DNA from 2 places in the Micromonospora sp. IBHARD003 genome. Region 1 is predicted to be linked to the other one. Evidence: riboswitches for the same ligand, from Rfam matches in the RefSeq annotation. Region 1 holds a riboswitch; the other holds the start of a gene.
The links. Region 1 has a riboswitch for S-adenosylmethionine ahead of ACTWOL_RS09830 (aminotransferase class V-fold PLP-dependent enzyme). Riboswitches for the same ligand answer to the same signal wherever they lie in the genome.
Positions count from the first base shown of each region.

Region 1 (15,761 bases):
ATGGCTGGCGTCGGAGCGGTACGTCACCAGGTCACCCGGCCTGGCATCGGACAGGGACACCTGGCGCCCTGCGTGGCGCTGCGCCTGGGAAGTGCGCGGCAGACCGACGCCTGCCTGTGCGTACGACCACTGGGTGAGCCCGGAGCAGTCGAAGCCGTCGGGCCCGTTGGCACCCCAGACATAGGGCCTGCCGAGCACGCTCTTGACGGCCGCGACGGCGGCGGCCGCACGCGAGGAGGCGGGTCCGGCTCCGGGTCCGGTGGGCAGGCCCGGCAGCAGGCCGTCGCGGCTCGAGCGGGAGGCACGGCCGTAGGCGTCGCGCTCGGCGGCGGGCAGGGCGTTCAGCAGCCTCTGCGCCGCGGCGAGCTTCGCCTCGACCGTGCGCTTGTGGCGGGCCACGGCGGCCCGGTTCAGCTCCAGCTCCTCGAGCTTGCGCCGGGCTTCCGTGCGCTCGCGCGCCAGGCTGTGCCGGGCACGGCCGAGATCGCGCAGGGCCAGCGTCTGGCGGTCGCCGATCCGCTCGAGGAGTTCGGCCTTGCCGAGATACGAGTCCGGGTCCTCCGAGAGCAGCAGCTCCAGGGCGGGATCCATGCCGCCGGAGCGGTACTGGGCACCCGCGACCGCTCCGAGCGCCCCGCGCATCCTGTTGATGCGCTCCTGGCTGCGGGCCGCGTGGTCCCGCATCGCGGCCACTTCCCCGCGCAGCCGGTCCACCCGCTCGTCGGCCTCGTTGTACGCCTCCGTGGCCTTCTCGGCCTGCTCGTACAGCCGGTCGACCTGCTCCCGGGCAGCCGGAGCGGTGGTGGTGTCACGCGGTTCGGCTGCTGCGGGTGCCGCGCCGAGCGCGGCCGCAGCGGTGGCCGCTGCCGCTGACAGGAGGGTGATCCGGGCACCACGGTGAAGACCGTTGGCCCCCGATGGCGGGGCGGGTCGGCGATGGGACGCCACAGGAGCCGCACTCCTTCCGCTGGACGGGGCGGCCCCTCGGCCGCTGCGCGGCAGAGAGTATCCGTACGGCTACGGAGCGCCAAAAGCCCTGCGGGGGGCGAAAAGTGACGCCCCGCCGGAGACCGCGAGGTCATCGGCGGGGCGTGGCGTCAGCTTCCTGCCCGGCGATTCGCCCGATCGGAGGGCGCAGACGGTCGTTGTGACCGGTCCTCAGATCCGGACGCCGAACTGGAACGTGCCCATGTAGTCCATGGACTCGTAGCGGACGACCGCGCCCGGCTTCGGGGCGTGCAGGATCTGGTTGTTGCCGGCGTACAGACCCACGTGGGACAGACTGTTGAAGAAGACCAGGTCGCCCGGCTTGAGCTGGCTGCGGCCTATCTTCACACCGTCGTTCTGCTGGGTGTAGGTGGTGCGCGTGATGCTCACGCCCGCCTGGCGGTAGGACCACTGCGTCAGACCGGAGCAGTCGTACGAGCTGGGACCCTCTTGGCCGGACTGGTAGGGCTTGCCGAGCTGGGTGGCGGCGGCGTTGAGCGCGGCGCGACCACGCTCGGAGGCCGGGACCTCGTTGCCGAGGTCCACGCGCTCACCGGCGGCGCGGCTGGCGCGCTGCTCCTCCTGCTGAAGCTTCGACCGCTCGGCGGCGGTGAGGGTGTTGAGGAGGCGCTGTGCGTCGGCGAGCTTGCCCTGGAAGGCCTTCTTCTTCTCGCCGAGCGTCTTGCGGACGTCCTCGAGGTCGGCGAACTTCTTCGTCGCCTCGGCGCGCTGCTGGGCGAGGGTGCGCTGCTTGGCCTGGATGCCCTCGAGCACCTGCGTCTGCTTGGCTCCGAGCTGGTCGATCGCGGACGCCTTGTCGAGGTAGGTGTCCGGGTCGGAGGAGAGGAAGAGCTGGACGGCCGGGTCTATGCCACCGGAGCGGTACTGGGCGCTGGCCACCGTACCGAGCTTGTCCCGCAGGGCGTTGACCTCGGCCTGGCCCCGGGCGACCTGGTCCTGGATCGCGTCGACCTGCTTCTGGAGCTTGGTCTGCTGCTCCTTGGCCCCGTTGTACTCCTCGGTGGCCTTCTCCGCCTCGTGGTAGAGGGCGTCGACCTTCGCCTTGACCTCGTCCTTGCTGGGCTTGGCCGGGGCGGCCTGGGCGGCCTGGGAGGTCAGGGCGACGGCTGCGGAGGCGATTGCGGTGAGCACGGACACACGGGCGCGGCTCGGCTGCTTGGGTCGACGGTGGGACGCCACGAAGGCGAGCTCCTTCTGCCTCGAGCCGCCTGCCGGGCAGTGGGGGATTGAATCCCCGGCTCCGAACAGCCAGAACCCCGAAAGGGACGAACTGCACGAAATCGGCGGTTCCTTCACTGTCATCCCGGATGGATGATCAACCGCGCGAAGGTTCGAGGCCTGACCCTAGTGACCTTCCTGTGATCAGTTCAAATCCTCATGAGAAAAAACTGTCGCGCGCAGCTCATTTTTTACACTCATCACACTCATAGTCATCGCCACTTGACCGTACGTTCCGTGAAATCGGGCATACCGCGCACTAGTTGCGAGATGCGCTAGTCATCCCAAGTCGCCTCTAGACGCGCGAAAGACGCTTGAGCAGCATGGCCGACGCGACCGGCCTGGCCCCCGCCTTGGCGACACCGTCGGCGACTTCACGGTCGGTCGAGACCACGACGACGGGCCGGCCGGGTGGCTCGGCCCGTACCAGCTGCCGGATGAGCTCGTCCGCGGTCACACCGGGCTTCGAGAACAGCACCCGGACCCCGCGCGGCGGCGCGAGCAGCACCGGTGCCGCCAGCTCCGCGCCGTCGAAGACGCAGGTGATCTCCGCGCCGGTCTGTGCGGCGAGCATCGACAGACCGCCGAGCAGCCTCAGCCGCTGCTTCTCCAGCGGCATCGTCGGATAGCCGGTCTTGGTGACGTTGTAGCCGTCCACCACGAGATGGACCTGGGGCAGGGCGAGCAACTGGTCGAGCAGCGCCGGGTCCGTCTCGGACAGCGCTCTGGCCGCGACGTCCTGCGGTGTCATCCGGCCCGGCTCGACCGCGTCGACGGTGTCCGCGGGATGCAGCGAAGCGGGCGGCAGGGCCAGTTCGCGCCGCAGCCCCTGGGCCGCGTCCAGCACGGTGTCCAGCAGCAGCCGCACCCGCATGTCCTCGATGGAACGGCCCTCACGGGCGGCACGGCGGCTCGACTCCACGGCCGACTCGGCCTCCCCGAGCCTGGCTCTGAGCCGCCGGGCCTCGCTCTCGGCTGCGGACACCTGGGCCTGTGCCTCGGCCTTGGCCGACTCGGCCCCGGCGGCGGCACGGCGCAGCGCCGCCTCGCCGCGCTTCACATCGCTCTGGGCGCTGCGCAGCTTGCGGTGAAGCGATTCGGCTTCCTTGCGGACGGCCTCCAGTTCGGACCGCAGCCGCTCGGTCTCGGTCCTGGACTGGGTCCTGAGCCGGTCGACCTCCTCGCGCAGCCGCTCCAGCTCCCGCCGTGACTCCTCGTCGACGCGCTCGGCCTCGGCGCGCTGGGCCTCCTCGCCGGCTGCGGCGACCAGCTTCACCCAACCGGGCGGGCGCAGCACATACGCGGCCGCGGCCACGTCCAGCGGGTCGGCTGCCGCGGGCGGCGCACCCGCCTCGAGCGCCCCGGCCAGCTCCGGCTGCGACTCGCGCAGCCGCTCGCCGATGCGCTGCCGGAACACCGTGTCGCCCTCGAGGGCGGCGGCCATCGCGTTGCCCGCGAACTTGGCCCGGCGAGACGGGGTGAACCGGGCGTACTGCCTCAGCTGGGCGGGCAGGTCGCCGACGGTCAGCCCGCCGAACGAGTCCGACACCAGGGCGATGACCCGGCGCCGCACCCCTTCGGGCAGCGGGCGGTCCAGCCCCTCGGCGGCGCCACCGGCCGCACGGGCCGGCTCCCCGCCGCTGTCAGGCCGCTCCACGATCCGTCACCCCTACTGTCTCCGTGCGTTCCGGGCGCTCATCTCAGGACGCCGCGCCCGGCCTGTCCACCAGCTCGATCCGGTCCACCGCGTTGCACCAGCGGCACCGGACCGACTCGATGGTCTCACTGACGACCTCGCGCTCCTCCACCGTGGGCTCTCCGGCCAGGTCCAGATGGACGTATTCGACAACCTTGGACGAACGGGTCACATCGAAGCGGGTGAGGTTGCCGCAAAGCGTGCAGCGCCACCGGGTGGTCGTCGTCGGTGTCGGAACCGTCGTCATCATGCCGTCCTCGTCTCATCACGCGTACTCCCCGTAACCCTACGACCTCGGGGGCCTGCCGTGACACGGCGAGGCGGCCCTTGCCCTCGGCCCCGGTAGGCCATGCTCTGGTGCATGACGCAGTGGCACGCAGCGACCCGGGCGGGAGTCAGGGGCACGACGCGCGGCCCCGTGGTGACGTACGGAGTGATCGGGCTGTGCTGTCTGGTCTTCGTCATCGGCCCGGTCTCCGGGTTCAACCCCGGGTTCGGCACCGGCGACACCCTGCTCGTCGGCACCACCCGGTATTTCGAACGGTGGGGCGTGATCCCGAGCGAGTTGATGCGCAGCTCCCCCCGCGCCCTCCTCACCCCGCTGACCGCGCTCTTCGTCCACGGCAGCTGGCTGCATCTGCTGGGCAACATGCTGTTCCTCTTCGTGTTCGGCGCGATGGCCGAGGAGCGGATGGGGCATGTGCAGTTCGCGCTCTTCTATCTGTGCTGCGGCTATCTGGCGCTGCTCGCCTACGCCGCGGCGAACGCGCAGTCCGCGCAGACGCTCGTGGGCGGTTCGGGGGCGATCTCGGGTGTGCTCGGGGCATTCCTGTGCCTCTTCCCGCGGGCACGCGTGACCAGTCTCTTTCCCTTTCTGTTCTTCCTGCCGCTGCGGTTTCCGGCCTGGATCGTGCTGGTCTTCTGGTTCGCGCTGCAGTGGCTGGCGCAGGCGCAGAGCGCGTCCTCCGGCCCCGGGGTGGCCTATCTGGCGCATCTCGTGGGCTTCGGAATCGGCTTCTTCTACGCATGGGCCCGGCTGCGGCAGGGGGCCAGGGCTGTGGCCGGATAGATTCGTCGCGAGCCGGTGAACCCGTCCGGCCGGGACCCGGGGCCGCGAGCCGGTGAACCTGTCCGGTCACGGCACTAGAGTGAAGCCCCAAGCAACGGTCACCGAGGGAGGCAGCCAGCCGTGATCACCGCGATTGTGCTCATCAAGACCAGCGTGGACCGCATCCCGGAGATCGCCGAGTCGATCGCCGGGCTGGAGAACGTCAGCGAGGTCTTCTCGGTCACCGGCACGTACGACCTCATCGCGATGGTCCGGGTCGCTCGGCACGAGGACCTGGCGGACGTCATCCCGGGCCACATCAGCAAGATCCCGGGCGTCGAGGCGACGGACACCCATGTCGCGTTCCGTACGTACTCGCAGCACGACCTCGAGGCCGCCTTCGCGATCGGCCTCGACGCCTGAGGTCTTCCGCCCGGCCGTTTCGTTCTGTCCTCTCGTTCGGCCCGGGTGGGAGCAGCCGCCCACCCGGACCCTGCGTGGCGGACGACGCCCGCCCGTCTCAGACGGCGGGCACGCACCGGCCGTTCTCGGTGCGGTAGTTCCACCGGGCGCCCTCGCGCACCAGTTCCCGCACGGCCCGTACGAACCGCTCGATGTGCTCGTCCGGGGTACCCGCGCCGAAGCTCACCCGGATCGCGTTGAGGGACTTCTCCCCCGCCCCGGCGTCCGGCGCTCCGCACTCGCCCGCTTCCCGGGAGTCCGCGCCCAGCAGGGTGCGTACGAGCGGGTGGGCGCAGAAGAGTCCGTCCCGGACCCCGATGCCGTACTCGGCGGACAGGGCGGCGGCGAAGTGCGAGCTGTTCCAGCCCTCCACCACGAAGGACACGACGCCGACCCGGGTGGGGTGATCCTCGCCGGCCGTGGGTGCCTCGTCGCCGAACAGCGACAGCACCCTGACCTCGGGGACCTCGGCCAGACCCGCGCGGACCTTGGAGACCAGGTGCTGCTCGCGCGCGACGAGCGTGTCGAACCCCGCCTCGGTCAGCGCCTTGCACGCGGAGGCGATGGCGTAGGCGCCGATGACGTTCGGCGAGCCGGCCTCGTGGCGGGCCGCACCGGTGTGCCAGTCCACCTCGACACCGCCGTCGGGCCGCCGGGCGACCGTGCGAGAGGCCCCGCCGCCCGCGAGATAGGGGTCCGCCTCCCGCAGCCAGTCCGCGCGTCCGGCGAGCACCCCGGAGCCGAACGGCGCGTACAGCTTGTGCCCCGAGAAGGCGATCCAGTCGACGTCCAGGTCCCGTACGGAGACGGGGTGGTGCGGCACGAGCTGGGCCGCGTCCAGGACGATCCGTGCGCCGTGGGCGTGCGCGGCGGCCGCCAGTTCCCTTACGGGCCACAGCTCCCCGGTCACATTGGACGCACCGGTCACACAGACCAGGGCGGGGCCGTAGGGCTCGCGGTCGGCGAGCGCGGCCTCCAGGGTGCGCACCGCGTCGCCCGGGGTGCGCGGCGCGTCCAGACAGGTCACGTCGGCCTCCTTCCACGGCAGCAGCGCGGCGTGGTGCTCGGTCTCGAAGACGAAGACCCGGCACCCGGCGGGCAGTGCGGCGGCGAGCAGGTTCAGTGAGTCCGTCGTCGAACGGGTGAAGACGACCTCGTCGTCGGTGCGGCAGTCGAGGAACTCATGGACCGTCACACGGCTGTTCTCGAACAGCTCGGTCGACAGCTGGGAGAGATAGCCGGCTCCCCGGTGCACGCTGCCGTAGTACGGGGCGTAGGCGGCGATGTCGTCCCACACACGCTGCAGGGCGGGGGCGCTGGCCGCGTAGTCGAGGGCGGCGTAGGTGACATGACCGCCCGTCACGAGCGGAACGGTGACGTCACGGCCCAGCACCGGCAGCGGGGCGGCGCAGCAGGAGTCGTCGGCGCAGGCGGCTGCGGTCGTCGTGTCGGCGGTGGCGGTGGCGGTGGCGGTGGCGGTGGCGGTGGCGACGGTGGTCGGACGTGCGGGCATGGCGGTATCTCCCGGAAGGCAAAGGCGAAATGGCTGTGAAGAACCCGCGCAGCGGCACAACTGCCGCCCGGCATACGGGTGTTGCCTCGACGCACGGCGATACGCGCCGTGACGGAGGGGGAAGAGGGGCCGGGAGGCCCTACCGCATTCGCTTGCTCACGAGAATCGCTCCCTCGAGGACCAGGACCCCAGGGGCGGCAAGGGGTCCGCGCTTGCCGTGGACCTCGCTGCCCACGGCCTGGTCTTCACCCGGGGCACCCCGCCACGGACGGAGGGTTGCCGGACAGCGGGCCGGGGCCGTCATCGCTGTCACTCATGACCTTGGGGAGCATCCTGCCATACGTCCCGAAGTCCGCAAGGCGCAGTCCGCACTCTGGACTGCGCCTTGCGTCACGTCAGCGGACCCGGAGACGGGAACTCAGCGGTTGGTGGCCGCCACCCACCGCTCCAGCGTGTGCTTCGCCGCACCCGAGTCGACGGACTCCGCGGCCTTGGCCATGGCGGCCCGCAGTTGCTCCGTCAGAGTGCCCTCGCCCGGCTCCAGCGCGACCAGCGCGGCCGCGGAGTTCAGCAGTACGGCGTCCCTGACCGGACCGGTCTCACCGTCGAGCAGCCGGCGGGCGACATCGGCGTTGTGCGAGGGGTCCGCACCCCGCAGGGCCTCCACCGGGACCAGGTCGATGCCCACGTCACGGGGGTCGAATGCCTCCTCGCGCACCGAGCCGTCCCGGACGACCCAGACCCGCGACGTCGAGGTCGTCGTGAGCTCGTCCAGGCCGTCGTCGCCGCGGAAGACCAGGGCGCTCGATCCCCGCTCGGCGAGCACGCCCGCCATGATCGGCGCCACCCGGGCGTCCGCGACCCCGGTGGCCTGGGCCTTCACTCGCGCGGGGTTGGTCAGCGGCCCCAGGAAGTTGAATACCGTACGGATGCCGAGTTCCTTACGGGCCGAGGCCACATGCCGCAGCGCCGGGTGGAACTTCACCGCGAAGCAGAAGGTGATCCCGGCTTCCTCGGCGACTGCGGGAACCCGCTCCGGGGCCAGGTTCAGATTGACGCCGAGCTTCTCCAGGACGTCCGACGATCCGCTCGCGCTGGACGCGGCACGGTTGCCGTGCTTGACGACCGTGGCCCCGGTGCCGGCGACCACGATCGCGGACATGGTGGAGATGTTGACGGTCTTGGCGCCGTCACCACCGGTGCCGACGATGTCCACCGTCCGCCCGGGCACCTCGATCACCCTGGCGTGCTCGTACATGGTGCGCACCAGGCCGGAGATCTCCTCGACCGTCTCCCCCTTGGCCCGCAGCGCGACGACGAAACCGGCGATCTGGGCGTCGGTCGCCTCGCCGCGCAGGATCCGGTCCATCACCCAGGCCGTGGCGTCGGCGCTCTGGTCCTGTCCGTACAGCAGCGAGTCCAGTACCCCGGGCCAGGAACGAGCCGCCGCGGTCGTACCTCCAGCGGGGGTCACAGCGCTCATGGTCGCTCCTGGGTCCGTACGAATAGGTTTCCCCCACCCTATCCACCCGGGAAGACGGCAAAGAGCCCCGTCCACCGGGTGGACGGGGCTCCTGCCGTGGCGATCGCTGCGATCAGCGGGTGGGATCAGTGGTGGCCGTGGCCGCTGGTGATCTCCCGGTACTCCTCCGCGGTGGCCTTCGGGATCTGGTTCCCGTCGCCGAAGTAGCCCTTGCTGAGCTTCGCCCGGAGCTTCTCCGACGCCTTGACCTTGCGCTCGACGCCGTTCTCGTCGACCGTCGGGCCGATCTCCACCGGCTCGTACTGCTCGTGGGCCGTGAGCTTGTACCGGTCACCCTGCGCCAGCGGCTCGTGGATCTCCACGAACTCACCGTGCGGCAGGCGCTTGATGATGCCGGACTCGCGTCCGTGCAGCACCTTGTCCTTGTCACGCCGCTGCAGACCGAGGCAGATCCGCTTGGTGAGGATGAAGGCGATGACCGGTCCGACGATGAAGAAGATCCGGACGAACCAGGTGATCGAGTTGATCGACAGATGGAAGTGGGTCGCCCAGAGGTCGTTTCCACCACCGATCAGCATGACCATGTACGCCGTCACCCAGGCGACGCCGAACGCGGTACGGGTCGGCGCGTTGCGCGGCCGGTCCGCGATGTGGTGCTCGCGCTTGTCCCCGGTGATCCAGGACTCGATGAACGGGTAGACCGCGATCAGACCGAGCACCAGCGGGAACAGCACCAGCGGGATGAAGACGCCCAGGACCAGCGTGTGGCCCCAGAGGTTGATCTCCCAGCCCGGCATGAAGCGGATCAGACCCTCGGCGAAGCCCATGTACCAGTCGGGCTGGGCGCCGGTGGACACCTGGTCCGGCCGGTACGGGCCCATGGCCCAGATCGGGTTGATCTGCGCGATGGCGGCGATCACCGCGATCACACCGAAGACCAGGAAGAAGAAGCCTCCGGCCTTGGCCATGTACACCGGCAGCAGCGGCATGCCGACGACGTTCTTGTTGGTACGTCCGGGACCCGCGAACTGCGTGTGCTTGTGGTAAAAGACCAGGATCAGGTGCGCCACCAGCAGGCCAAGCATGATGCCCGGCAGCAGCAGGATGTGGATCGAGTAGAACCGGGCGACGAAGTCGTCGCCGGGGAACTCCCCGCCGAACAGGAACATCGAGATGTACGTGCCGATGACCGGCATGGACAGGATCGCGCCCTGGGTGAAGCGGACACCGGTGCCGGAGAGCAGGTCGTCCGGGAGCGAGTAACCGGTGAAACCGGTGAACATGCCGAGGACGAACAGCAGGAAGCCGAACAGCCAGTTGATCTCACGCGGCTTGCGGAAGGCGCCCGTGAAGAAGACGCGCATCATGTGCACGAACATCGCCGCGAGGAAGATCAGCGCCGCCCAGTGGTGGATCTGCCGGATGAGCAGACCGCCGCGGACCTCGAAGCTGATGTTCAGCGTCGAGGCGTACGCCTCCGACATCAGAACACCCTGCATCGGAACGTACGGGCCGTGGTACTCCACCTCGTTCATCGACGGGTGGAAGAACAGCGTCAGATACACACCCGTGAGGATGATGATGATGAAGCTGTAAAGCGCGACCTCACCCAGCATGAAGGACCAGTGGTCCGGGAAGATCTTGCGCATGTTGGCCTTGGCCAGGGAGTAGATCCCGAGCCGGCCGTCCGCCCAGTCGGCAACCCGCTCACCGGCGGGTGCCTGGCGCTTTGCGTCAGTTGAAGTGCTCATCCGCGCTCCCAGAAGGCAGGACCGACGGGTACTTCGAAGTCGCCGAGCGCCTCGAGGTAGCCCTCGTCATTCACGCCGATCTGCAGCTGCGGAAGCGGGTGTCCGGCTGGGCCGAAGATGACGCGGGCGCCGTCGGAGAGGTCGAAGGTGGACTGGTGGCACGGGCACAGGACGTGGTGCGTCTGCTGCTCGTACAGGGAGATCGGGCATCCGACGTGGGTGCAGATCTTCGAGTAGGCCACGATGCCGCCGACCGACCAGTCGAGTTCCTTCTTGTCCTTGATCTCTTCCGGCTGGATCCGGACGAGCATCAGGGCAGCCTTGGCGATCTCGGTCTGGAAGCTGTGGTCGTGCTCGTTGAGACCGTCCGGCATGGCGAAGCTCAGCGAGCCGACGGCGATGTCCTCGGGACGCAGCGGCTCATGCGTGTTCATGTTGATGAGCAGCTTGCCCTTGGACCACAGCGTCTTGCGCAGCTTGACCTCGGGCAGCGGGCCCAGGTCGCGCAGCAGCACCACGCCGGAGAGCGGCACCATGGCCATCGCACCGAACATCGTGTTGCGGATGAGCTTGCGGCGGCCGAAGCCCGACTCCTCGGCGCCGGCCTTGAAGTCGGCCATGACCTTGGCCTTGACCTCGGGCTCGGCGGTGATCGGGTGGCGCTCGTCGGCGACCTCGACGTCGGACATCAGGGTGCGGGCCCAGTGGACCGCGCCCGCGCCGATGCAGAACAGCGCGATGCCGAGCGTGGTGCCGAGCGAGAAGTTCAGCGCGCTGATGTGACCGATCGGCCAGATGTAGACGATCTTGTCGACGGGGAAAATCACGTACGACGCGATAAAGCCGACGGTGGCCAGCATCGAAAGCGTGAACAGCAGGGCGACAGTACGCTCGGACCGCCTGGCGGCACGCTCGTCGATGTCCTGGATGCGCGGCTTGTGCGGCGGCAGTCCGGGGTCCGCGAACGGATCCTCCTTGACGGCTACCGCTCCGCGCTCGTGCTCCTGCTCAGCAGGCAGGGACTCTTCTGGAATGTCTTGGCTACTCATGACTTCTTGGCCTTAGCGGTGTGGGCCGCGACCCAGATGGCGACTGCGATCAGGGAGCCCAGACCGAAGATCCAGGCGAACAGACCCTCGGTGACGGGGCCGAGGTTGCCCAGGCTCAGACCGCCCGGCTCCTCCGACTCGCCGCTGTTGACGGTCTTGATGTACGCGATGATGTCCCGCTTCTCCTGCTCCGGCATGATGCCGTCGCCGAAGGAGGGCATGTTCTGCGGGCCGGTCTGCATGGCCTCGTAGATGTGCTTCTCGCTCACGCCTTCGAGGCTCGGCGCGTACTTGCCGTACGTCAGCGCACCGCCCTCACCGGTGAAGTTGTGGCACTGGGCGCAGTTGGTGCGGAACAGGTCGCCACCACGGGCGACGTCCGCGCCTTGCGGGCTGTACTGCTTCGGGGCCGGAACGGCCGGTCCCGCGCCGAGGGAGGCGACGTAGGCGGCGAGCGCCTTGATCTCCGCCTGGTTGTAGATGACCTTCTTCTTCGGCACCTGGGCACCCGGCTGCTGCGCGGGCATACGGCCGGTGCCGACCTGGAAGTCCACCGCGGCGGCGCCGACGCCGACCAGGGAGGGGCCGTCAGAGGTGCCCTGCCCGCTGTTTCCGTGGCAGCTGCCACAGCCGACTTCGTAGAGCTTCTTCCCCTCCTCGATCTCGAGGGACTGGGCGGTCTCGTCGGCCTGCGCCTTGTCCGCGGGCGCGAACGCGGCGTACAGCCCCCCAGTGGCCGCCAGCGCGAGGAGTAGGACGACGACCGCCGCCAGCGGATGGCGTCGTCGTACGGAGAGCTTTTTCACGGATTACCCCGGTGTCAGGATCTTCTGCGTCGATGCTTCTGGAATGGGTGCGGGTGCGGACCCGGCTACTTGATCATGTAGATCGTGGCGAAGAGGCCGATCCAGACGACATCGACGAAGTGCCAGTAGTAGGACACGACGATGGCGGCAGTTGCCTGCTCGTGGGTGAACCTCCGGGCCGCGTACGTCCTGCCGAGTACCAGCAGGAAGGCGATCAGGCCGCCTGTCACGTGCAGACCGTGGAAGCCGGTGGTGAGGTAGAAGACCGAGCCGTACGGGTCGGAGGAGAGCGAGAGGCCCTCGTGCTTGACCAGCTCGGTGTACTCGAACACCTGGCCGCCGATGAAGATCGCACCCATCACGAACGTGATCACGAACCAGGCGCGGAGCTTCTTCACGTCACCGCGCTCGGCGGCGAACACGCCGAGCTGGCAGGTGAGGGAGGAGAGCACCAGGATCGTGGTGTTGGTCGCCGAGAAGGGGAAGTTCAGGGCCGAAGCCTGCTCTGCCCAGTACTCGGCACCCATCACCGATCGCAGGGTGAAGTACATCGCGAAGAGGGCCGCGAAGAACATCAGCTCGGAACTCAGCCAGATGATCGTTCCGACGCTGGTGAGGTTCGGCCGATTGACCGACGGGTGCGCGTGCCCGGTTTCTACTGTCGTTGCTGTCGCCACGACCGACATTATGTCGGTCGCTTATCCAGCCCTCACTCCGGGGGGTGCCGTTCGGTGTGTCAGTACCGCTTGTCCAGCCCGAACGGCCCAGCGAAAGCCTGTCATTCACGGTGCTGACACGGCGGAGACAGGGGTAGCATCCCGCGCATCGGTGCACGCCGCAGTTCCCCACGCTCTTCCCGACGCTCTCCCCGACGAACCGGAGGAATCATGCAGTCGACCGCAACGGTGCTGGTGTACAGCGACAACGCCCGCACGCGCGAACAGGTGCGGCTCGCCACGGGCCGCCGTCCTGCCGCCGACGTTCCGCCGGTCGAGTTCATCGAGTGCGCGACCCTGCCCGCGGTCCTCTCGGAGCTGGACAAGGGCGGCATCGACGTCTGTGTGCTCGACGGCGAGGCGGTCCCGGCGGGCGGTATGGGCGTGTGCCGGCAGATCAAGGACGAGATCTTCCGCTGCCCGCCGGTGCTGCTGCTCATGGGGCGCCCGCAGGACGCCTGGCTGGCCACCTGGAGCCGCGCGGACGCGGCCGTGACCCTTCCGGTGGACCCGGTGGAGTTCAGCGAGGCCCTGGCGGCCCTGCTGCGCACCCGGCTGGCCGCCAACCACTGACACCGACACCGGGCTCTTCGCAGGCGGGCCCGACCGGTCAGACGAGAGGGTTGAGGCGGGCCGCCACCGCGGGTCCGGCGCCGTCCCGGGTGCCGTTCAGCACGGCGCTGCCGACCCGCCACTTGTCCCAGGGCAGGTTCCAGTCGCCGAAGCCGTTGCCGAAGGTCTCCATCGTGTGGCCCAGGCTGTTGACGACCTTCACTATGTCCCCTTCGTGGACGGTGTTGAAGAACCACTGGGCGTTGCCCATGGACATCCCCGTGCAGCCGTGGCTGACGTTGGCGTACCCCTGGGAGCCGACCGACCAGGGCGCCGCGTGCACGTACTCCCCGCTCCAGGTCACCCGCGTCGCGTAGTAGACGTCCAGGTCGTAGGAGTCCGAGGTGCCGTCGGGTATCCCGATGCTCGTGCCGCGCATCCGGACGAAGTACTCCTTGCTGAGCACCACCTTGACGCCGTTGCGGGTGGAGAAGCCGGGCTTGCCGGTCGTCACCGGAATGGTCTTGATCACTTCGCCGTTGCGCAGGACCGTCATCTGATGGGTGGCGGCGTCGGTTATCGCCTCTATGCGGTCACCTATGGTCAGCTTCAACGGCTTCGCCTCGCCGCCGTACAGTTTGTTGCCGACCTTCACACCCTCGAGATTGCTGCGTACGACGACGCTGGCGCCGACGGGCCAGTACTCCTTCGGGCGATAGTGCAGCTCCTTGTCGTCGACCCAGTGCCAGGCGCCGTCCACGGCGGGTGTGGAGCGTACGGAGAGGGCGCGTTCTATCGCGCTTCTCGACACCTTGTCCTTCACGGGTGCGCCGAGCTGGACGGTGATGGGCTGGCCGACCCCGTAGGTGCCCGCCTTGGGGCCCAGGGTGACCTTCAGGAGGTTCTTGGCCGCCGCCGTCTCGAAGGTCTGGGTACGGACCCCGGGGGCCCCCGACCCGTCCTCCGTGGCGACCCTGACGGTGTAGCGCGTACCGGCCGCCAGGGGGCCCGTGGAGCGCCATCTGCTGCCGTCGGCGGAGAGTTCACCGGCCAGGTAGCGGCCCGCCGTGTCGACGGCGGTGACATCGGTGATCCGGCCGTCCTTGCCCTTGGCGGTGACTTCGAGGGCCTTCTCCGGATCCGCCTTGGCGCTTCCGGCGGGCGCGCTGAGGGCGACCTGCCTGGCCGCGTCGTACGGCCGCGCCGCCAGCGGGTGGGAATCGGGACCGCTGCACGCGGCTATCCCCACGCCCAGGGACAGCAGCAGCACCGTGCATCCGGCTATGTGGCGCATGGGCGATATGTCGTTCATGAGCCCACGCTATGGACAAGACCCGGCGGCGGCGCGGCGGAAGACTGCAAACGAGGGGCCCGGACCACACCCGATCGGGTGAGTGTCCGGGCCCCTCGCCGTAAAGAGCCTGCTCGGAAGCTACTGGTTCTGGCTCTCTCCGCGGTAGTACTCGAAGACCCAGCCGAAGATACCGACCATGATCAGCGGGGCCGAGAAGTACAGCAGCCACCAGCCGATCGCGATCGCGAGGAAGGCGAGGGCACCACCGATGGCCAGCGAGAGCGGCTGCCAGCTGTGCGGCGAGAAGAAGCCGACCTCACCGGCCTCGTCCGCGACGTCGGCCTCCTTGTTGTCCTGGGCCATGGCGTCGACACGCCTGGCGGTGAAGGCCAGGTAGTAGCCGATCATGATGCTCAGGCCGAAGGCCAGGAAGAGCGCCGTCGTACCGGCCGGCTCCTTCGACCACACGCCATACAGGATGGCCATGGCCAGGATGAAGACGCTCAGCCAGATGAACATCTTGCCTTGGATCTTCACTTGCCGGCCTCCTTGTCAGCGGTGATGGCACCGTGACCGGCGTGGTCGAGCTGGTCGAGAGCCGCGATCTCCGGGTGGTGCAGATCGAACGCCGGGGACTCGGAGCGGATCCGCGGCAGGGTGAGGAAGTTGTGCCGCGGCGGCGGGCAGGACGTCGCCCATTCCAGCGAACGGCCGTAGCCCCACGGGTCGTCGACCTCGATCTTCTCGCCGTACTTCGCGGTCTTCCAGACGTTGTAGATGAACGGCAGGACCGAAAGGCCCAGCAGGAACGACGCGATGGTCGAGATGGTGTTCAGCGTCGTGAAGCCGTCGGCGGCGAGGTAGTCCGCGTAACGGCGCGGCATGCCCTCGGCTCCCAGCCAGTGCTGGACCAGGAACGTCCCGTGGAAGCCGATGAACAGCGTCCAGAAGGTGATCTTGCCCAGGCGCTCGTCCAGCATCTTGCCCGTGAACTTCGGCCACCAGAAGTGGAATCCGGCGAACATCGCGAACACCACGGTGCCGAAGACGACGTAGTGGAAGTGCGCGACGACGAAGTACGAGTCGGAGACGTGGAAGTCCATCGGGGGCGAGGCCAGGATGACACCGGTCAGACCACCGAAGGTGAAGGTGATCAGGAAGCCGA
Region 1 covers NZ_JBWBBX010000001.1:2,205,288-2,221,048, forward strand. Annotated here, with positions in the region: gene ACTWOL_RS09800 (C40 family peptidase) at 1-948, opposite strand, end outside; gene ACTWOL_RS09805 (C40 family peptidase) at 1,159-2,187, opposite strand; gene ACTWOL_RS09810 (NYN domain-containing protein) at 2,522-3,883, opposite strand; gene ACTWOL_RS09815 (hypothetical protein) at 3,927-4,172, opposite strand; gene ACTWOL_RS09820 (rhomboid family intramembrane serine protease) at 4,284-4,991, shown strand; gene ACTWOL_RS09825 (Lrp/AsnC family transcriptional regulator) at 5,112-5,393, shown strand; gene ACTWOL_RS09830 (aminotransferase class V-fold PLP-dependent enzyme) at 5,491-6,945, opposite strand; SAM riboswitch class IV at 7,149-7,266, opposite strand; gene trpD (anthranilate phosphoribosyltransferase) at 7,364-8,428, opposite strand; gene qcrB (cytochrome bc1 complex cytochrome b subunit) at 8,554-10,179, opposite strand; gene qcrA (cytochrome bc1 complex Rieske iron-sulfur subunit) at 10,176-11,228, opposite strand; gene qcrC (cytochrome bc1 complex diheme cytochrome c subunit) at 11,225-12,034, opposite strand; gene ctaE (aa3-type cytochrome oxidase subunit III) at 12,100-12,711, opposite strand; gene ACTWOL_RS09860 (response regulator transcription factor) at 12,922-13,323, shown strand; gene ACTWOL_RS09865 (L,D-transpeptidase) at 13,361-14,614, opposite strand; gene ACTWOL_RS09870 (cytochrome c oxidase subunit 4) at 14,735-15,133, opposite strand; gene ctaD (aa3-type cytochrome oxidase subunit I) at 15,130-15,761, opposite strand, start outside.

Region 2 (15,761 bases), 1.6 Mb from region 1:
GACATGGATGCCGGGGGGCAGGCTGCCGCACAGGGCGACGGCGTCGGCGTCGCTCAGGAGCCTCTCGTACGAGACGAGAAAGGCGGCCCACTCGTCGCCGGTGACCTGCGGGCCCGGCTCGTTCAGCTGGGTGGTGTCGCCGGTCGCCGTGTCCACGACGGCAAGGGTGCGACGGGTGTTCCCCGCGACCGGGACGAGCGCGTCGCGTACCGGAAGCCCGGCGAGCAGTTCGCGCAGCACCGCACCGGTCGGGCCGCCCGCGAAGCCCGTGACGACCGCCTCGTGTCCGAGGGTGGCCAGGACGCGTGCGACGTTGAGGCCCTTGCCGCCGGGGCGCACGACGGCCTCGCTGACCCGGTGGGAGGCGCCCGGGACGAGCGCGGGGACCCGGTGGGTGAGGTCCAGGGCGGTGTTCAATGTGACCGTCAGAATCACTTCTGACACCCCCGGAGACTGCGCTTGCCATGGCTGGACGGGCCCCGATCATGCCAAAAAGAAGGCGGCAGGCCCAGACCCCGTCCGGCCAACCGCCTTCCCTCCGGGCGCGGGGCGTCAGGAAACGCCCGGCTCGACCACCCATGCGCCCTTGCGCATCACGCCCTTGAGGACGAAGTCGGCGTCCAGCACCACCAGGTCCGCGTCCTTGCCCGGCTCCAGCGAGCCGACCCTGTCGTATACGCCGAGCAGCCGCGCCGGATTGGCCGAGACCGCCTGCACGATGTCCTCGACGGGCAGCCGGTCGACGGCCGCCGCCCGCCGGAACGCGGTGTCCAGGGTCAGCGTGGACCCGGCGATCGAACCGCCCTCCACCAGCCGTGCGACTCCGTCGTTGACCTCGACCTCCAGCGGCCCGAGGTGGTAGACGCCGTCGCCGAAGCCCGCCGCGTCCATCGCGTCGGTGATGAACGCGACCCGGTCCGGCCCCGCGCGGTGGAAGGCAAGCTCCAGCGCCGCCGGGTGCAGATGCGTCCCGTCGTTGATCAGCTCGACCGTGATCCGCTCGTCCTCGAGCAGAGCGGCGACCGGTCCGGGCGCCCGGTGCCCGAGCGCGGGCATCGCGTTGAACAAGTGCGTCGCCACTGTCGCGCCCGCGTCGATGGCCTCGACGGTCTGTTCGTAGGTGGCGTCCGTGTGCCCGATCGCCGCGATCACCCCGTGCTCGGCGAGCAGCCGTACGGACTCGATGCCGCCGGGCAGTTCGGTGGCGAGGGTGACCATCTTCGCCGTGCCGCGCGCCGCGTCGAGCAGCTTGCGCACGTCCGCCGGATCGGGGTCGCGCAGCAGCTCCTCGCTGTGCGCGCCCTTGCGGCAGGGGGAGATGAACGGGCCCTCGAAGTGGATACCCGCGAGGTCGCCCTGTTCGACCAGCTCGGACAGGAAGCCGGCGCGGTGGGTCAGGAAGTCCATGTCGCCGGTGACGGTGGAGGCGACCATGGTGGTGGTGCCGTGCCGCCGGTGGGTCCGCACACCGGTGAGGACGTCGTCGGCGCTGCCGGAGGTGAAGGAGGCACCGCCGCCGCCGTGGTTGTGCATGTCCACGAAACCGGGGACCAGCCAGTGGCCGGAGAGGTCGGTGGGGGGTGTGCCGGCGGGGGCGTGCCCGGCGATCCGGGTCCCGTCGACGATCACCCGTCCGTTCTCGGCGATCCCGGTGGGCAGCACCACCCGGGCGCCAGTGAGAACCATCCGGTCGGCCATCAGGCGGTTACCTCCGTCGTCGTGGGGGGTTCGGCGGGCTCGGCGGGTTCGGTGGGGTCCGCGGCGCCGGTGCGGTCGGTGAGCAGGTCCCAGGCGAGGAGTCCCGCTCCCACACAGCCCGCCGTGTCCCCGAGGGCCGCCGGAACGATCGCGGGCGGCTTCTGGAAGGTGAGCCGTGCCTCCACTGCCTCCCGCAGGGGTGTGAACAAGGTTTCTCCGGCCCCGGCCAGACCGCCACCGATGATCAGGGTGCCGGGGTCCAGCAGGGTGAGCGCGGTGACCAGACCGTCGGCGAGCGCGTCGACCGCCTGCTGCCAGACGCGTACGGCGCGTGGGTCGCCGGACACGACGGCCCTGGCGCAGTCGGCGGCGTCAGCGCCGGCGTCCCCGCTCGCCGCGGCCCAGTCCCGGGAGACGGCGGCGGCCGAGGCGAGGGTCTCCAGGCAGCCGCGTTGTCCGCAGCCGCACCGGTGGCCGCCGGGCCGCACGATCACATGACCGATCTCGCCCGCGTATCCGTGCGCTCCGGCCTCGACGGCCCCGCCGATGCCGATGGCCCCGGCGATGCCCGTGCCCAGGGCGATGAACAGGAAGCGGTCGGCGCCGCGTCCCGCGCCGATCCGTCCCTCGGCGAGGCCGCCGGTGCGGACGTCGTGGCCGAGGGCGACGGGGACACCACCGAGCCGTTCGGCGAGCAGGTCGCGCAGGGGGACGTCACGCCAGCCGAGGTTGGCGGAGTAGACGGCGAGGCCGTCCGCCGTGTCGACGATCCCGGGCACGGCGACGCCCGCCGCGAGGGCGCCGCTGCCGTACCGCTCCTCGCCGTGGGCGAGCAGCTCGGCGGCGAAGCCGAGGATCGCCGCGACGACCGCGTCGGGGCCGCGGTCCCGGCCGGTCGGCCGGCGTGCCTCGTGGAGCAGGGCCCCGTCCGCCCCTACGAGGGCGGCCTTCATCCCGGTGCCGCCCACATCGAGGGCGATGACGTGTCTCACGAGTACAGTCTCGCGCGCGGACCCCAGAAAGGTCTAGTCCACTTCCCGGTTGGCGGAGCCGGGCTCCGCCGCACAGGGCCACGGCACCCGCACGGACGGACAACTCCGCCCGCCCCCACCCGCCCCCCGCCCGGCGCATTAGGTTGCTCGTATGACCGATGGCGACGAACTCTCCGCGCTCTCCGAGCGGGATCTGGCCGTGCTCGGGGTGGAGCGGGCCGACTGGGCCGGCCCCGGGGCCAAGGAGCGGGCGATACGGGAGCGGCTCGGGATCTCACCGACCCGCTACTACCAACTCCTGAACGCGCTCCTGGACGACCCCCGCGCGCTCGCGCACGACCCCGTCACCGTCAACCGGCTGCGCCGAGTCCGGGACGCGAGGCGACAGCGCCGCTAGGGTCGGACCATGGGCAGCCACTCGCACGCCTCGCACGACGCACTGCCGGAGCCCCGCACGCCCGCCGGACGGGAAGGGCTCGCCGCCATTCTCGACAGGCCCGAGGACACGCTCGTCGCGCTGGACTTCGACGGGACCCTCGCCGAGATCGTGCCCGATCCGGAGCAGGCCCGCGCCCACCCCGGTGCCGTCCCCGCCATCGCCGCGCTCGCGCCGCACGTCGCGTCCGTGGCCGTACTGACCGGACGCCCGGCGGGTGTCGCCGTGCGGTACGGCGGCTTCGCCGGAGTCCCCGGTCTCGAGCACCTCGTCGTGCTCGGCCACTACGGCGTCGAGCGCTGGGACGCGGCCAGCGGCGAGGTCCATGCCCCCGCCCCGCACCCCGGCATCGACGCCGTCCGGGCGGAGCTGCCCGGTGTGCTCGACGAGGTCGGCGCCTGGAAGGGCACCTGGATCGAGGAGAAGGGACGCGCGGTCGCCGTCCACACCCGCCGTGCCGAGGACCCCGAGGCCGCCTTCGAGGCCCTGCGCGAGCCGATCGCCGCGCTGGCGGCCCGCCACGGGCTGATCGTCGAGCCCGGCCGGCTGGTGCTGGAGGTGCGCCCGCCGGGGGTCGACAAGGGCGTCGCCCTCGCCGAGTACGTACGCGAGAAGCAGGCGGGAGCCGTGCTGTACGCGGGAGACGACCTCGGTGACCTCGCCGCCTACTCCGCCGTCGACAAGCTCCGCTCCGAGGGGGTGCCCGGACTGCTGCTGTGCAGCGGGACCGGGGTCCCCGAACTGGCCGAGCGCGCGGACGTGCTGCTGTCAGGCCCTGCCGCCGTCGTCGGCTACCTCGCCGCCCTCGCCGAGCGCCTCCAGCTCCCGTAGCTGGTCGAGGAACCACTGCTGAGGCGGCAGTGCCGTCGCGGCGGCGGCCAGCCGCTTGCTGCGCTCGGCCCGCTCCGCCACGGGCATCGTCAGCCCCCGGTGGAGCGCGTCGGCGGTGCCGGTGACGTCGAACGGGTTCACTCCCAGCGCGTCGTCACGGAGCTCCGTGTACGCGCCCGCGTCCCGCGACAGCACCAGCGCACAGCCCGCGTCCGAGACCACCGGGACCTCCTTGGCGACGAGGTTCATCCCGTCCCGGATCGGGTTGACGAGGGCGACGTCCGCCAGCCGGTACGCGGCCAGCGAGCGCGCGAAGTCGTCCTTGACGTGCAGGATCACCGGTGTCCAATCCGGGGTGCCGTACTCGGCGTTGATCTCTTCGGCGACCCGTGAGACCTCGGCCGTGTAGTCGCGGTAGACCGGGAGGTCCTGCCGCGACGGATAGGCGAAGGCGATGTGCACCACCCGTTCGTGCCACTCGGGGTGCTCCTCCAGCAGCGTCCGGTAGGCCAGCAGCCCGCGCACGATGTTCTTCGACAGCTCGGTGCGGTCGACCCGGACGATCGTCCTGCGGCTGCCGTCCCCGCCGACCTGCTCGCGCAGCGCCGCCATCCGCTCGTCGACGTCCGCCTGCCGCGACCTCTCCCGCAGGAAGTCGGCGTCCGCCCCGAGCCCGTGCACCCCGAGCATGGTCCGCCGGCGGCGGTGCCCGGGCAGCCGGTACTCCAGGTGCGGCTGATCGTCCTTGGGCCAGTAGGTGGCCACGTCGTGGTCCGTGAGGACGGCCGTGCAGCAGCTCTGGAAGGCGGTGAGCCAGCGCCGGGTCAGAAAGCCCAGCCGGTTCGCCCCGAGCATGCCCAGCAGCAGCTGCTCGGCGATGTCGTCGGGCAGCATCCGGAAGTACTCGGGCGGCGCCCACGGCGTGTGCGAGAAGTGGCCGATACGCAGGTCGGGGCGCAGATCCCGGAGCATCCCCGGCACCAGCGCCAGGTGGTAGTCCTGCACCAGCACCGCCGCGCCCGGCGCCGACATCTCGGCCAGGGCCTGCGCGAAGGCGAGGTTGTAGCCCTCGTAGGCGATCCACTGCCGCCGGAACTCCTTGTCGAAGACCGGCTCCAGCGGCGTCTGGTACAGCATGTGGTGGACGAACCACAGGACCGAGTTCGCGATCCCGTTGTACGCGTCCGACTGCACGGCGGCGTCGATGTCCAGCATCAGTACGCCCGGCTCGGCGACGCCTCGGCGCACCGCCTCGCGGTCGCCGTCGCCCAGTGCGGCGCACACCCACAGGGCGCCCGCGTCGGGGCCGATGGCCGACAGTCCGGAGACCAGACCGCCGCCACCGCGCCGGGCGTCCAGCGTGCCGTCCTCCCGGAAGGCGTATGTGACCGGACCGCGGTTGGAGGCGACGAGTACCTGCGCCGCGCGCTCGGAGACCATGTCGCCAACCTAGCCCGTGGCGTATCCGCTCAAACGTACGGCCGGACTCCGTCGGCGGAGTCCGGCCGTACGCTCACTCGTTCAGGGGTCCCGGCGCCGGCCGCGGGTCGCGGCCAGTGCGATCACCCCCGTGCCGGTGAGGGCCACGGCGACACCGCCCAGCAGCCACAGCCGTTCGGCCCTGCTGTCGGTCGCGGCGATCTCGCCCGCGCCTTCGCGGGCCCGGTGGGTGCCGGCGGGGGTGTGGCTGTCGGCCACGGCCTCGGACACGGACCCGGCGGACCCGGTGGATCCGGCGGTGCCCGTGGAGCGGTCCGTGCCCCCGCCGGCGGTCTCGGGAACCACTCTGAAGAGTCCGGAGGCGGCCGGATGCCCTGCCCGCCCGTCCTCGTGCGCCGCCCCGGCGACGGCCAGGACGGTACCGGTCGCGGAGGGGGAGCGGCCGCCGAGCGATTCGACGTACGGCGCGGCCGGTGCGCCGGAGCGATGCCGTTCCTGGCGGGCCGCGGTGTCGGCGGCCGCCCGGCCGGGGGCCAGTATCACGGCCGAGGCGCAGACGAGGACGGCGGCGAGAGCCACCAGCGCCCCGCTGACGAGCGAAGAAAGCCCGCTGACGAGCGAAGAATGGGGGTGTCCGGGCAAAGCCCTCTTATGTCTCACATAGCCCATACACCGGAAAGGTAGACAATCCGATCGACTGTGGTGCGCAGCGCCGCGCCCTGCGGCCCGCCGGTGTCACGGACGGCCCATGCGCGTTCCCTCACGCCGCCCGGTGCGCCGTGTACTCCGCGATCTCCGTCATCGGGGGCCGCTCCTCCGTGTCCACCTCATGGGTCCGCGGCACGAAACCGTTCTCCCCACGCTCGAACTGGGTCAGTGCGGGACGCACCAAATGGCCCCGTGACAGGCGCAGTTGGGCCGTGCGGTAGATCGCGGCCGCCATGCGTCCGAGCGCCCGGCCGTCCTGGTGACGGTGCCGCCGTACGCCCACGTCCACCTGCGCCAGCGCGTCCAGGCCGACCGTGTGCAGTGCGTCCACCAGCAGCCCGAGCTCCACGCCGTACCCCACGGGGAACGGCAGCCGCTCCAGCAGCGAGCGCCGGGCCGCGTACTCCCCGCCGAGCGGCTGGACGAACCCGGCCAGCTGCGGCCAGTGCAGATTGAGCAGCGGCCTGGCCACCAGTTCGGTCACCCTCCCGCCCTGGTCGGGAGCGTCCCCGAGCGGCCGGTCGTACATCGCCTTCACGAACTGCACGTCGGGCTCGGTCAGCAGCGGGCCGATGATCCCGGAGACGAAGTCGGCCGAGAACTCCCGCAGATCCGCGTCCACGAAGCAGACGATGTCCCCGCTGGTCGCCAGCAGCGAACGCCAGAGCACCTCACCCTTGCCCGGCAGCGCCGGGATCCGCGGCAGTATCGCGTCGCGGTGCTCCACGCGTGCGCCCGCCTTCGCCGCCACCTCGGACGTACGGTCCGTCGAGCCCGAATCCACCACCACGAGCTCGTCGACCAGCGGCACCTCGTCCGTCATCAGCTCGCGCCGGATCACGGTGACGATCTCGCCGACCGTCCCCTCCTCGTTCAGGGCCGGGAGTACCACGCTGACCGTGCCGCCGTGCCTGGCCGCACGCTTCGCGGCGACGAGCCGGTCGAGCGGGCGGTCCGACACGGACCAGGACCGCCGGGCCAGCCAGCGCTCCACCTCTTCCAGCACGTGATGATCTCCATCTCGCAGATCGGACGGCCGTCTCAGCGGTCCGGGGGTTCGGTTACAGTCTTGAACAACGCGGACGACCATCGCATGCCGGGGGTCGTCACGCCGACAATCACATACCGCTCATCCAGAGGGGCAGAGGGATACGGCCCGTTGAAGCCCCGGCAACCCTCCAGTCGGCCACGCGGCGCAAGCCGCACATCGACGCTGCGTCGCTCTCGGCGCGCGGCGCGAGGCTCCCGGCTAGGGAAGGTGCCAAATCCGTCTCACGGCGAAACGCGCCGTGAGGAAGATGAGGAGAAAGGGCCTCGCCTCCATGGCTGCACAGACCACTGCCACCGCCGACACCGTCGATCTGGGCTCCGCGTCCGGCCTCTCCTGTCGTGAGTGCGGTGAGATCGTCCCCCTCGGTCCCGTCTTCGCCTGCCAGCTGTGTTTCGGACCGCTCGAAGTGGCGTACGACCTGCCGACCGGTGACCCGGAAGGCCTGCGCAAGCGGATCGAGAACGGACCGGACAGCCTCTGGCGCTACGCGCCGCTGCTCCCCGTCCCCGCCGACGTGGCGGACAAGCCCAATCTGAACCCGGGCTGGACCAAGCTCGTCAAGGCCGACAACCTCGCGCGTGAGCTGGGTGTCACCGGTGGTCTCTACGTGAAGGACGACTCCGGCAACCCCACGCACTCCTTCAAGGACCGCGTCGTCGCACAGGCCATCGAGGCCGCCCGCGCCTTCGGCTTCACCACCCTCTCCTGCTCCTCCACCGGCAACCTCGCGGGCGCCGTCGGCGCCGCCGCCGCCCGCGCCGGCTTCAAGTCCTGCGTGTTCATCCCGCACGACCTGGAGCAGGGCAAGGTCGTCATGGCCGCGGTCTACGGCGGGGAGCTCATCGGGATCGAGGGCAACTACGACGAAGTCAACCGCTTCTGCTCCGAGCTCATCGGCGACCCGGCGGGCGAGGGCTGGGGCTTCGTCAACGTCAATCTCCGCCCGTACTACGCCGAGGGCTCCAAGACGCTGGCGTACGAGATCTGCGAGCAGCTCGGCTGGCGGCTCCCCGACCAGCTCGTCATCCCCATCGCCTCCGGCTCCCAGCTCACCAAGATCGACAAGGGGCTGCAGGAGCTGATCAAGCTGGGCCTCGTCGAGGACAGGCCCTACAAGATCTTCGGCGCCCAGGCCGAGGGCTGCTCCCCGGTGTCCGTGGCCTTCAAGGCGGGCCACGACGTCGTACGGCCGCAGAAGCCCGACACGATCGCCAAGTCCCTGGCGATCGGCAACCCGGCCGACGGCCCTTACGTCCTGGACATCTGCCGTCGCACGGGCGGTGCCGTCGAGGACGTCACGGACGAGCAGATCGTGGACGCGATCAAGCTGCTGGCCCGCACCGAGGGCATCTTCACCGAGACCGCCGGCGGGACCACCCTCGGCGTGGCGAAGAAGCTGATCGAGGCCGGAGTCATCGACCCGTCCCTCACGACCGTGGTCGTCAACACGGGTGACGGCCTGAAGACCCTGGACGCGGTGGCCCCCACGACGGGAATGACCGCGGTCATCCGCCCCACCCTGGACTCCTTCCGAGAGGCTGGCCTCGCATGAGCGTCAACGTCCGCATCCCCACCATCCTGCGCACCTACACCGGTGGTCAGGCCGAGGTATCGGCGGAGGGCGCGACCCTCGCGGAGGTCATTGCCGACCTGGAGAAGAACCACACCGGTATCGCCGCCCGCGTCCTGGACGACCAGGGCAAGCTGCGCCGCTTCGTGAACGTCTACGTCAACGACGACGACGTCCGCTTCGAGCAGGGCCTGGAGACGGCGACGCCGGACGGCGCGGGCGTCTCGATCATCCCCGCCGTCGCCGGCGGCTGAGCCCCGCCCGAGTGGTCCGTTCGGTCCGTATTCGGGCGCCGTACTGACCCTGGATCCAGCACGTTCCGTCACCCGGAATGTCCCCTCCGCAAGCTCTGCGGAGGGGGCAATTCCGCTGTTGCGGTCGCGGTAGAGTTGGGGACGTTCCTCTTCGCTGTTTGTGCCGCGGGCATATGAGAATGCGTCCGCGCGCGACAAGAAACAGCCAAAGTGTTCGAGCTATTTGCGCGTTTTGTGCGCTTTGCCCGGCCCGACTTGCCCGGCGTTGCTCGGAGTTGGGCCGAAATTTCCGATCGGCCATGCTCAGATTTCTCGTCCGATTGACCTGTTGCAGAGGGCAGTTGGACAGATACATTCAGCCGCGGTCGACGCGTTCCGGCGCCGTTCATGAAGGTCTTCCGCGCCTCCAGAGCACGGGAAATCTTCGTGGGCGAGGTCTGACCCGGGTCCGCGAAGTGCGGTCCTGTGCAAGGGCCAGTAATAGGGGAGTTAGGCATGGCTCAGGGCACCGTCAAGTGGTTCAACGCGGAGAAGGGGTACGGCTTCATCGCGGTCGACGGTGGTGCGGATGTTTTCGTCCACTACAGCGCGATCCAGATGGACGGTTACCGCACCCTGGAGGAGGGCCAGCGGGTCGAGTTCGAGATCTCGCAGGGCCAGAAGGGGCCGCAGGCGGACATGGTCCGCGTAGCCGGCTGAGCGCCGACTGACTGCAGCAACGCTACGGAGGGCCCGTGCCAGGGGTGCGGGCCCTCCGTGCTGCCTGGGTAAGGGGCCTGCCGGGCTTCGCCGGGGTGCGGAGGCTTCTTCGAAGCCGCTTGCGTCCACCCCTTCCCCTGCCTTCGGCGGGGAGGCCCCAGCCGACCGCCACCCCTCATCGAGGCTTCTTCGAAGCCGCTTGCACTCTCGGGGTCCGAGTGCTAATCATTGGCGTTAGCACTCTCCGAGTGAGAGTGACAACGAGGACCGGGTCGGTGAGGTCCGCAGGCCGTGTGGGGCAAGGAACCGCAAGGCATGCAGGCCGTCCGTCGCGGGCACCAGCGCGGTCCAGAAGCATCCTCCCCCGTAGCCCTGCGGGCACGGGGGGACCCCCAAGTCCTGGAGGACCACTTCACATGGCCAAGATCATCGCGTTCGACGAGGAGGCACGGCGCGGTCTCGAGCGCGGGATGAACCAGCTCGCCGACGCCGTCAAGGTCACCCTTGGCCCCAAGGGCCGGAACGTCGTCCTCGAGAAGAAGTGGGGCGCCCCCACGATCACCAACGATGGTGTCTCCATCGCCAAGGAGATCGAGCTCGAGGACCCGTACGAGAAGATCGGCGCCGAGCTGGTCAAGGAAGTCGCCAAGAAGACGGACGACGTCGCCGGTGACGGTACGACCACCGCGACCGTCCTCGCCCAGGCGCTCGTCCGCGAGGGCCTGCGCAACGTGGCGGCCGGCGCCAACCCGATGGCTCTGAAGCGCGGTATCGAGAAGGCCGTCGAGGCCGTCTCCGGCGCGCTGCTCGACCAGGCCAAGGAGGTCGAGACCAAGGAGCAGATCGCCTCCACCGCCTCCATCTCCGCCGCCGACACCCAGATCGGCGAGCTCATCGCCGAGGCGATGGACAAGGTCGGCAAGGAAGGCGTCATCACCGTCGAGGAGTCCCAGACCTTCGGTCTGGAGCTTGAGCTCACCGAGGGTATGCGCTTCGACAAGGGCTACATCTCGGCGTACTTCGCCACCGACATGGAGCGTATGGAGGCCTCCCTCGAGGACCCGTACATCCTGATCGTCAACTCCAAGGTCTCCTCGGTGAAGGACCTGCTCCCGCTGCTGGAGAAGGTCATGCAGTCGGGCAAGCCGCTGCTGATCATCGCCGAGGACGTCGAGGGCGAGGCCCTGTCGACCCTGGTCGTCAACAAGATCCGCGGCACCTTCAAGTCCGTTGCCGTCAAGGCCCCGGGCTTCGGCGACCGCCGCAAGGCCATGCTCGGTGACATCGCCATCCTCACCGGTGGCACGGTCATCTCCGAGGAGGTCGGCCTCAAGCTGGAGAACGCCGGTCTGGACCTGCTCGGCCGCGCCCGCAAGGTCGTCATCACCAAGGACGAGACCACGATCGTCGACGGTTCCGGTGACAGCGACCAGGTTCAGGGCCGCGTCAACCAGATCCGCGCCGAGATCGAGAACTCGGACTCGGACTACGACCGCGAGAAGCTCCAGGAGCGCCTCGCGAAGCTGGCCGGCGGCGTGGCCGTCATCAAGGCCGGTGCCGCGACCGAGGTCGAGCTCAAGGAGCGCAAGCACCGCATCGAGGACGCCGTCCGCAACGCGAAGGCCGCCGTCGAGGAGGGCATCGTCGCCGGTGGTGGCGTGGCCCTGCTGCAGGCCGCCCAGGTCTTCGAGAAGCTGGAGCTCGAGGGCGACGAGGCCACCGGTGCCGCCGCCGTCAAGCTGGCGCTCGAGGCCCCGCTGAAGCAGATCGCCGTCAACGCCGGCCTCGAGGGCGGTGTCGTGGTGGAGAAGGTGCGCAACCTGACCCCGGGCCACGGTCTGAACGCCGCGACCGGCGAATACGTCGACCTGGTCGCCGAGGGCATCATCGACCCGGCGAAGGTGACCCGTTCCGCGCTGCAGAACGCCGCCTCCATCGCCGCGCTGTTCCTCACCACCGAGGCCGTCATCGCCGACAAGCCGGAGAAGGCCGCCGCGGCCGCCCCGGGTGGCATGCCGGGCGGTGACATGGACTTCTGATCGACCATTGGTTGATCGACCGTCCTGATACCGAGGGCGGCACCCCCTCCAAGGGGGTGCCGCCCTCGTGTGTTTCTCCTGTTGTCCGCGCGCCGGCGCGGCTGCCCGTCGACGCGATCGCGCGATCACGCCCGACAGCGCGACCGCCCGATCACGCCGACCTCAGCGCACACGGACACTCAGCGCACGTCGACGAAGTCGCCCGTGGCCGTCGAGTTGAAGTGCGTCGCGTCACCGAAGTAGCGGAGCAGCCAGATCCCGTCCCTGCCCGCGGTGCCCTTGAGCGCGGCCTTTCCGGCGGCGTCGGTCTTGCCCGAGCGGACCAGGGAGAAGCGTGGCGCGCCCGTCGCACGGAACCACAGTTGCACCGGCTGGCCCGGGTACGCCTTCCACGTCCCGGCGGTGTACTGCTGGAGCGTGCCGGTCACGGTGACCGTCGCGCCCTTCTTGACCGGCTCCGGGGCGGCGTTCACGTTCAGCACCCGGGTCGCGGTGCGGGTCAGCTTCGCCACCGGGCCGAAGCTCTCCACGAACCGGTCGTTGGTGAGGTGGTGCACCCGGTAGTGGCCGCCGGTGCTGACCGCGGTCAGTGTGAAGAGCGGGTACATGGACGAAGCCGTGGCGGTGGCGATCTTCTTCCAGCCCGTCTTGCCGTCCGCCGAGTGCTCCAGCTGGACCGGCTCGAGGTCGAACGAGTCCGTGCGGTCGTAGGTGTTGCGGAACGTGCCGGTGACGGTGACCAGGCCGTCGGCCCGGATCGACGACTGGACGCCGTCGATCCTGGACTCGGTGGGCATCGCCAGCGGCCCCGCGGCGGAGCCCCTGAGGAACCCGTCCTGCGGTGCGGCCGTCCAGCCGCTCAGCCGGATGCCCGGGGTGGCCGTGAGCTTCGCGGTGAAGCGGCCGTCCGTATCGGTCGTGACCGTACGGCCCCAGCCCGTCCCGCGGTCCTCGTAGCCCAGGCTGACCCGCACGGCCTCGGCGGCGATCGGCTGGGCCGGGTCGGCGGCGTCCACCATCCGCCCGGTGACCGTGACGGTCTCGCCGGGCAGCGCCCGCGTCCTGTCGGCGGTGGCCGTGACGGTCACCGCGCGCGACTTCCACTGGAACACCCGGGCGGTACGGGTCAGGCTGCCGTGGACCTCGGTCCCGTCCCCGGCGAAGCGCGCGGTGAACTCCTCGTTCATCGTGACCACCGGGTAGGCGGGGCCGGTGAATTCGCCGGACGCGGAGGTCACCACCGTGCTCACGGGAGCGTCCGACGGCGTGGCGCGGCTGATCCCGACGTTCCGGCCGGCCAGCGGCACCGTGTCCCCGGACCCGGGCTGGATCGCGGTCAGCGTCCCGTGCGGCCGGGCGTTGCGGTCCTGCCAGGTCGGCGTGCCGAGCTCGAAGGTGAGCTCGGGCCGCAGGGTGAAGTCGAGCGTGCCCGCGTCGCGGCGGGTCGCGCTGTTGCCCTTGGAGTCCTCGACGGTCACGTCGATCGCGTACCGGCCGAGGTGCGGCATGCTGCCGCCGTCCTCCTGGAGCTTCAGGGGCGCGTCGGTCGCCACCTGGTACGTGCCCTTGAGCCACTCCAGCTCGGTCAGCGAGGGCAGTTCGGCCACGACCGTCTCACCCTCGCGGATCCGTGCCGAGACGGAGGTGACGGCGGCTCCGGCCGCGTCGGTCCAGGCGTTCACCGAGAACGCGCCGCGCTGGGCGTCCATGGTCCTGGCCACCCCGATACCCACGGGGGAGGCGTCGGCGGCGAGAGCGGGTGCGGTCCCGGCGGCGAGGCACAGTGCCGCGGCCGTGGCGACCAGCGAGAGCCCGCGCGCACGCCGGTGCGCACGGGGCAGTGGGCCCGTGAGCGTGGGGCGGACGTCAGCGTGCATCGATGTACCTCTCCTTCGTCCCGGCGGCGAAGTAGCCGCCGGCCGGCTCGGTGACCATGGCCCAGCTGCCGTCCCCGTAGACCGTGCCCTTGAGGCTGTACTTGCCCGCCGTGCCGGAGGCGCCCTTGGTGACCCAGTACCAGGTGCTCTCACCCTTGGGCTTGAAGACCAGCATCACCTTGGCACCCGCGTACGGCTGCCACTTGCCGCCCACGAACCGCTGGAGGACGCCGGAGGCCGTGAGCTTGGAGCGCACCGCCGGCCGGCTGGGGGTGGTGGTGAACGACGCGAAGCGGGTCGGGATCCGGGCCTGGTACACCGCCGGCGTCGCCAGTGTCACGAAGGTGTCCGTCTCCGGGTGGTAGATCCGGTAGTACGCGCTGACGAAGCCGGGGGCTTGGATGCTGAACGGGCAGTAGCCCGCCGTGCCGCCCTCGGCGGTACCGGCACGCAGGGTGTTCCAGGTCCGGCCGTCCCCCGAGTACTGCAGATACACCCGCTCGTCCCAGCACCAGTCGGCCGTGAGCCGCCCGGTGGCCGTGACCTGCCCGTACGGGTCGAGCGCGATCTTCACCCCGGTGAAGGTGAACTTCCTCGGCACGACGATGCTGCCGACGTCGGACTTCAGGTCCGCCAGATACACGGACGGCCGCAGATACGTGAACACCTGCGTCGTGAACGCGGCCTTGGCCCGGTAGGAGAAGGTGCCGTCGGCGGCGACCTTCCCACTGCCCATCAGCCGCCTGACGGTGTGGTTCCAGCTGTCCGGCTCGTCAGGAGTGGACACGACCTCGGCGCCCTCGAACGGCTTCCAGCCGTCCGCGGTCAGACGCTCGGCCCGGCCCTTCACGGTGACGAAGTCGCCCTCGTGCACCCGTCGCTTGTCCAGGTCCGCGCTGATCCGGTACGCCTGCTTGGAGACGGGAAGTTCGGGCACCGCGAAGCCGTCGTCCGGATCGGTGTCGGCGGCCGGCTCGACCACGGTGGCCGTGCCGCTGTGGACCGATGCGTTCGGGGTCAGGGACAGCGAGAACGTCCCGTCGGCTCCGGTGACCGCGTTGGCCTCGGAGTCCGTCCAGGACGGGCCGAAGAGCCTGAGCGCGACCTTCACCTTGGTACCGGCACGGGCGGGCGTACGGGCGCCGGTCGACGGGTCGTACGTGGTGGCCGCGCCGGCCAGCACGGCGCTTCGGTGCTCGAAGTCCGTCTGCTCACGGTCGAAGGCGAGCTTCGTGACGCCCGTGTGCAGCCGGTAGCCGAGCGTGCCGCCGGTCCAGTGCTGCACGGTCCCGCCGGGCATCCGGTAGTCCACGGCCACCGGGTAGTCCCCGAACGCCGTGCCCTCGGGCAGCCGGATCCCGTCATCCGTCAGCCAGCCCCCCGGCTTCTGGGTGGTGCTGTCGTACTCGTGCCACGCCAACTCGTCGGTGGACGCGAGCACGGCCGCCCCCGGCGCCTTGGAGGCGAGGACGCTCACCTTCACCCACAGCGCGTTGTACGGCAGACCGATGTCGAGCTGTCCGGTGTCGGTGGTGGTGGTACGGGTGACGGTCACCGGATCCGCGGCATATGCGGCGGGCGCCGCCGTCAAAACGGGCGCCAAGACCCCCGCCGACAATGCGAAAACGGCCGCCGCACGCACCAGGGCATGCGGCAGCGTGCGCGTAGAGCGCATCGAATGGACCCCCCACAGGTCAGAGTTCGACGCCGGTGTACGGCAGTCGAAGGCGGTCGTAAGCGAACCGCGTGATGCGCACGATAGACGGGTGCGCCGACAGGGGCGTCGTCGGGGGCCGTTCATGAACCGTTCGGTAACCGTTCGATGGCCACCGTGAATCGGTCAGGGTCCGGGCGAGGGCCGGTAAGGGTCCGGATGCGCGCCGGCCACATTCGGGCGTGAACCGGCGAGGGTCCGGTCACAGTGCTTAGGGACGGTCGCCGGCCTGCCGAGGGTCCGGTCAGGGTTCGGACAGGACCCCGGCCGGGAGCGGGCCGGGGGACCGACCGGGTGCGGGTGGCCGGACCGGCCGGGGCACGGGCACGGTTCTCAGCGGGCGGCGTGGGCCGTGGGGGTCAGGGAGAGCGTGAACCAGGTCGTCTTGCCCTCCTCGTTGGGGCGCACACCCCAGCTGCCGGCCAGGGTGTCCACCAGGCTGAGTCCCCGCC
Region 2 covers NZ_JBWBBX010000001.1:3,851,950-3,867,710, reverse strand. Annotated here, with positions in the region: gene ACTWOL_RS17120 (1-phosphofructokinase family hexose kinase) at 1-444, opposite strand, end outside; gene nagA (N-acetylglucosamine-6-phosphate deacetylase) at 553-1,698, opposite strand; gene ACTWOL_RS17110 (ROK family protein) at 1,698-2,690, opposite strand; gene ACTWOL_RS17105 (DUF3263 domain-containing protein) at 2,842-3,087, shown strand; gene otsB (trehalose-phosphatase) at 3,097-3,957, shown strand; gene ACTWOL_RS17095 (alpha,alpha-trehalose-phosphate synthase (UDP-forming)) at 3,895-5,397, opposite strand; gene ACTWOL_RS17090 (hypothetical protein) at 5,479-6,039, opposite strand; gene ACTWOL_RS17085 (glucosyl-3-phosphoglycerate synthase) at 6,158-7,111, opposite strand; SAM riboswitch class I at 7,232-7,410, shown strand; gene thrC (threonine synthase) at 7,428-8,708, shown strand; gene ACTWOL_RS17075 (MoaD/ThiS family protein) at 8,705-8,980, shown strand; gene ACTWOL_RS17070 (cold-shock protein) at 9,476-9,679, shown strand; gene groL (chaperonin GroEL) at 10,096-11,718, shown strand; gene ACTWOL_RS17060 (hypothetical protein) at 11,898-13,595, opposite strand; gene ACTWOL_RS17055 (hypothetical protein) at 13,585-15,150, opposite strand; gene ACTWOL_RS17050 (PAS domain S-box protein) at 15,643-15,761, opposite strand, start outside.
Region 2: another riboswitch for S-adenosylmethionine. It lies ahead of thrC (threonine synthase); the one in region 1 lies ahead of ACTWOL_RS09830 (aminotransferase class V-fold PLP-dependent enzyme).